2 regions of the Exiguobacterium sp. s160 genome follow, and region 1 is predicted to be linked to the other one. Evidence: riboswitches for the same ligand, from Rfam matches in the RefSeq annotation. Region 1 holds a riboswitch; the other holds the start of a gene.
The links. A riboswitch is a leader RNA that binds a small molecule or an ion and turns the genes downstream of it on or off. The one in region 1 is predicted to bind S-adenosylmethionine.
Positions count from the first base shown of each region.

Region 2: another riboswitch for S-adenosylmethionine. It lies ahead of metK (methionine adenosyltransferase); the one in region 1 lies ahead of KNO86_RS02195 (MetQ/NlpA family ABC transporter substrate-binding protein).

Region 1 is NZ_JACSKK010000001.1:425,900-429,065, reverse strand. Features, by position in the region: gene KNO86_RS02205 (aminotransferase class I/II-fold pyridoxal phosphate-dependent enzyme) at 1-420, shown strand, start outside; gene KNO86_RS02200 (iron-containing alcohol dehydrogenase) at 478-1,431, shown strand; SAM riboswitch class I at 1,473-1,577, shown strand; gene KNO86_RS02195 (MetQ/NlpA family ABC transporter substrate-binding protein) at 1,651-2,472, shown strand; gene KNO86_RS02190 (methionine ABC transporter ATP-binding protein) at 2,484-3,166, shown strand, end outside.
Region 2 is NZ_JACSKK010000001.1:858,532-861,697, forward strand. Features, by position in the region: gene KNO86_RS04440 (hypothetical protein) at 1-498, shown strand, start outside; gene metK (methionine adenosyltransferase) at 542-1,750, opposite strand; SAM riboswitch class I at 1,883-2,002, opposite strand; gene pckA (phosphoenolpyruvate carboxykinase (ATP)) at 2,325-3,166, shown strand, end outside.

The DNA of each region.
Region 1 (3,166 bases):
TCCGATATCATCGAAGCCATCAATACATATCAAGATCACGTCCATGTGTCTGTCTTCTCAGCCATTCAAGAGGCAGCAATCGTGGCGTTAGAATCCCCACGTGACTTACGTGATGACCTAGCCTCACGTTACGAAACAAGACGAAACCGATTGATTACTGGGTTACGCCGGGCGGGGTGGGAGATTGAGGCACCGAAGGGTTCCTTCTTTGTATGGGCGAAAGTGCCTGAGGGGGATGCAAAATCGTTCTCGACAAAGTTACTCCACGAGGCAGGGGTCGCCGTCACACCAGGCTACTTCTTTGGAACAGAGGGAGAGCACCACATCCGTTTCGGTCTCGTATCGTCTGAACAGAAGATTGATGAAGCGGTGGAACGGATTGAGAGACTGTTTGTAGCCTATGAGGAGGTACATTTGTGATTCGTCAGGCCGTGCTCGAATGACCATTCGCATGATGCGCTCGAGGACCTTCATACGGTGATCGGGAATCGGGAGGCACTCATTTTAAGAGGATTGAACGGATACGGTGAAGCGGTACGCGTATCCCCTTGTCTAGCAGAAATTCCGAGTGTACGATTTTACGGTGAATGTTCAGACGAAGAAATAAATCGTTTGAATGCCTATCGACCCGACGTATGGATTGCCGTCGGCGGAGGTAAATTGATCGATACGGCGAAGCGGATTGCATTCACCCAGTCGGTCCCGCTCATTGTCGTCCCGACCCTCGTGTCAAACTGTGCCGCTTTCACACCACTCAGCGTCATCTACACTGAGGAAGGGTCTTACACTCGCTATGACACGTTTCCGGTCGTCATCGAGCGCGTCATCGCAGATGAACGACTGTTACGTGAATCGCCTTATGACTATTTCAAGGCTGGCGTGATTGATACGGTCGCAAAGTGGTTCGAGTCCCGATATATTAGCGGGACGACTTCAAGGGACGCAGGGATTCAGTCAGGGTTATCACTTGCTGCGCAGTGCGGGGAATTGATGGACTTGTCGATTCATGAACAGAACTTTCGTCATTATGGGCCAGACATCCGATATCTCGTCGACCATGTCCTCGCAGTCGGTGGTGCGGTTGGTGGATTCGGGGATGCCGGCACGCGTGTTGCGGTCGCGCACGCTGTTCATAATGCACTCAGTCGCTTTGATTCGACCCATCAGTGGCTACACGGTGACAAGGTTGGCTTCGGATTGATTGTTCAAGAACGGTTGATTAGATCCGATGACACCCTCCTGCTCGAGGACTGGCTTCAATCCATCGATGCGCCGACTTCACTTACACAACTAGGGATTCGTCCTGATCAAGTCGAAGAGTTGGTTACTTCGATCGTCGAAGAAATCACGATTCAAGGGATTCGGAATCTTGAAGATTCAGAGCAGTTAAAAGAAATTCTCATCAATCTTCAAGAAGTGGTTTACAAATAATGCTTTTATCAGTAATATAATAACAAAATAATAGAACCGATTGCTTATCAAGAGTGGTGGAGGGACTGGCCCGATGAAACCCGGCAACCAGATCAGTTATGATCATGGTGCTAATTCCAACAGACGAGACGTCTGGGAGATGAGCGTGTCCGACTTTCACTTGTCGTGCCCGCCGCTCTTCGTGAGTAGCGGGCTTTTCAATTGGAGGAGGAACTATTCATGAATATCAAACAAAAAACACTTTTGGCAGGTTCGTCATTCCTTGCAGCAATCGCACTTTCAGCTTGTGGGCAATCCGAGGCGAGCGAAACGCTCAGCACGGAAGAACTGACGATCGGCGTGACCGGTGGCCCACACGAGCAGATTGCAGAGAAAGTACAGGAACTCGCGAAAGAGGATGGACTTGAGATTGATATCAAAGTATTCAACGATTACAACACACCGAATACGGCACTAGACGAGGGAAGCCTAGATGTGAACAGTTATCAGACGTTATCGTTCCTCGAACTTCAAAAGTCAGACAAGGGGTATAAAATTGACGATGTCTTCAAGACCGTCGCTTTCCCGATGGGTCTTTATTCTGAGAAGTTGACAGATATCAAGGATTTAAAAGAAGGAGATAAAGTTGCCGTCCCGAACGATCCGGCGAACGAACTACGTGCCTTGCGTCTGTATGAAACTGCTGGCCTCATCACATTGAAGGACGGCTTGACGGATAAAGCAACAAAACGAGATATCGCAGAAAACCCGCTCAATTTAGAATTCATCGAGCTTGAAGCGTCGCAGCTTCCCACACAGCTACCGGAAGTAGCCCTTGCAGCCATCAATACGAACTTTGCGATGGGAGCAGGTCTCTCCATCAACGAGGATGCCCTGTTCCACGAGGACACGGTCGACAACCCATATCCGAACTATGTGGTCGTCCGCTCGGCCAACAAAGAAGATGAGGTCGTTGAGACATTGAAGTCTTACTACCATTCGGATGAAGTACGTGCCTTCATCGAAGAAGAATTCAATGGATCTGTCGTACCAGCGTTCTGAGGAGGGATTTGATGATTGAACTGAAACAAATCACCAAGCAATTTCACGTCAATGGAGATACGATCACCGCGCTCGACGACGTCTCCCTCACAATCGAAAAAGGAGAGATCTTCGGCATCATCGGGCGAAGCGGTGCCGGGAAGAGTACACTCATCCGAATGATCAATCTATTAGAGCGCCCGACAGCAGGTGTCGTTGAGATTGAGGGACAAGATATCACACAATTAAAGAAAAAAGAACTCTCTTCGCTACGTCAGCGAATTGGTATGATCTTTCAACATTACAACTTATTAAAGACGGCGACCGTAGAAGAAAACGTGGCTATCCCGCTCCGCCTCGAAGGGCTCGGAAAGCATGTCATCCGTGAACGGGTCGACCGCTATCTCGACATCGTCGGTTTATCTGAACATCGGAACCATTATCCGGAACAATTGTCAGGCGGTCAAAAACAGCGCGTCGCCATTGCACGAGCGCTCGCACATGAACCGGACATCCTGCTCAGCGACGAGTCGACGAGTGCCCTCGACCCTGAAACGACCGAGTCGATCTTAGAATTGTTGCTCGAGATCAACCGAGAGCTCGGATTAACGATTTTTCTCATCACGCATGAGATGGAAGTGATTGAACGGATCTGTGACCGGGTCGCCGTCATCGATCACGGCAACATCATTGAACAAGGCAACGTGTTGGATGT
Region 2 (3,166 bases), 430 kb from region 1:
CCGAAAATCGAACAAACAGAGAATCCGAACCGTCAATTTGATCAATTGGATGCAGGGGGTCCAAAAATCAGCGTTGTGACCGGGATGCTACTCGGTGCCCTCGTCGGTGGTCTCCTCGCCTTACTTAGCTCCTCGAATCGGGAGCAGACGAAACAATCGCTTACGAATGCAAAATCTTCGGTCGGTGGCATCGTGAATGAAGTCAAACAAGACCCAGCCGGGAAAGCATCTCAAGTGATTGAACAGGTGAAGACCGCTTCCGGCAAGATTCAGGAAGTCTCAACAGACGTTCAAAACGTATATGAAAAAGTTGTCGGAGAAGTCGATACAGTCAAAGAAGACGTCAATAAAATCGTCGAGACGGCCCAAGAAGCCAAATCTGATTTACAAGACATCGGTGAAAAAGTCGTCGAAGCGAAGGATACCGCGCTTGGACAAGAAACCACTTCAACTGATTCGTCATCGAATGATCATAAACAGACACCACCAACGACTTGAACCTAAAAAAACGACCTTTCCGTGGAAAGGTCGTTTTTGTTGATTACGCGAAACGCTTCGCGCCTTCTTCAAGAACTGCTGCTTTATCTGTTTGCTCCCATGGGAGTTCGATATCTGTACGACCGAAGTGACCGTAAGCTGCTGTTTGCTTGTAGATTGGACGGCGAAGGTCAAGCATCTTGATGATGCCTGCTGGACGGAGGTCGAAGTTCTCACGAACGAGTTCAACGAGCTCTGTTTCGCTCAATTTACCAGTGCCGAACGTGTCGACAGCGATTGATACTGGATGTGCTACCCCAATCGCGTAAGCGAGTTGAACTTCTGCTTTATCCGCAAGTCCTGCTGCAACGATGTTTTTCGCTACATAACGAGCTGCGTATGCTGCTGAACGGTCAACTTTTGTAGGATCTTTACCAGAGAATGCGCCACCGCCGTGACGAGCGTATCCACCGTACGTATCGACGATGATTTTACGTCCTGTAAGACCTGCATCTCCTTGTGGTCCACCGATTACGAAGCGACCAGTCGGGTTGATGAAGTATTTTGTTTCAGCATCGATGAGTTCAGCTGGGATGACTGCTTCGATGACATACTTTTTCAAGTCTTCTTGAATTTGCTCGAGTGTGATCTCTTCTGCATGTTGTGTCGAGATGACGATTGTATCGATGCGAACAGGGTTGTTGTCCTCATCGTACTCAACCGTTACTTGCGTCTTTCCATCCGGACGAAGGTAAGCAAGCGTACCGTTCTTACGAACTTCTGCAAGACGACGTGACAATTTGTGCGCCAATGAGATTGGAAGCGGCATGAGTTCTGGAGTCTCGTTTGTCGCATATCCGAACATGAGACCTTGGTCACCTGCACCGATTGCATCAAGTTCCTCTTCAGTCATCTGACCTTCACGTGCTTCAAGAGCTTGGTCGACACCTTGCGCGATGTCTACTGATTGCTCGTCAATCGACGTCAAGACGGCACATGTTTCCGCATCGAAACCATATTTCGCGCGTGTGTATCCGATTTCACGGACTGTTTCACGGACAACTTTCGGGATATCCACGTAAGTTGACGTTGTGATTTCACCAGCTACGAGTACAAGACCTGTTGTGACAGACGTTTCTGCCGCAACACGGGCATTCGGGTCTTCCGCTAAAATGGCATCCAAAATCGAGTCAGAGATCTGATCACAAATTTTATCTGGATGTCCTTCAGTAACCGACTCTGAAGTAAAAAGTCGACGGTTCAATTTTGACATTCAAAAAACCTCCTATAATAAGGGTGATATGTGGACGGTACTCGTTCCCCTTACGCGTTGCTTTGGGACGGTAATGAAAAAAACCTCCCCCGATGACATACATGGGGAAAGGTTGAATCGTTCTTCCTTACCCTCTTATCGTTCGAAGCTAATGGCTTCGCTTCAGGATAGCACCTTTTCCGCACAAGACTTCATGTCGGACGGTTGCTGGGCTTCGTAGGGCCTTGTTCCCTCCACCGCTCAGAATAAGAGTATCCGTTACGAAAACCATCATATAAATGACACTCGATTATGTCAAGGGAATCGGACGAATTCGTAAAAGTTTTCACCGACTTGCAAAACATTTCTGTTTGTGAATCGACAAACATTTTTTTAATTCGTTTCTGTTTTTTAACACCTTGTGATAAGAGAATGTGATAAACTGTCTTTGTAAGAAAGCGCTTACTTAAAGAGAAGAAACGCTTGTGTTTAATTAGTGTGTCACATATAATTAAAAATGTCATACTGATTAATCGTAATCGCGGAAGTATGCGGATTTCATCCACATCTATTTAGGGGAAAGGTGGGATTCAGGATGGCGACAACGCTCCTGAAAATCGAAGAATTAATTAATGGTGCCGACATGAAACGGAACTTGACGGTTCCAGAACTGGTGGAAGAAGCCATCCAAAATGGGGAAGGTGTACTGACAAAAGACGGGGCTTTATCTGTCAGCACCGGTGCTTTTACCGGACGGTCACCGAAAGACAAATTCGTCGTCCAAGATGAAGTCAGCAACAACCTTGTCGATTGGGGAAAAGTGAACCAACCGATCGCGGAAGAGAAGTTTTCAGCACTTCTCGACAAAGTACTGAACCATTTAGAAAAGAAAGACAAACTTTATTACCTCGAAGCGTCTGCTGGTGCCGATGAGCACTACACGTTACCGGTCCGTGCCATTACGGAATATGCATGGCATAGTCTGTTCGCAAAACAGCTGTTTTTACGCGAATGGCCAACGAAAGGTGCGTTCGACCCGTTCACTGTGATCTATGCACCGAGTTATAAAGCAGATCCTGCAGTAGATGGTACGAATTCAGAGACGTTCATTCTCGTTTCATTCGCCAAGCGCACGATTCTGATCGGGGGAACAGAATACGGTGGCGAAATTAAAAAATCAATTTTCTCCGTCATGAACTTCTTGTTACCTGAGCAAAACGTCTTATCGATGCATTGTTCGGCAAACGTCAACGATGCAAACGAAACGGCACTCTTCTTCGGGTTGTCGGGAACTGGGAAGACGACACTTTCAGCTGATCCACAGCGCCACTTAATCGGAGACGATGAGCACGGATGGTCACCGGATGGGGTCTTCAACATCGAAGGCGGTTGCTACGCGAAGACGATCAACTTGTCGCGTGAGAACGAACCTCAAAT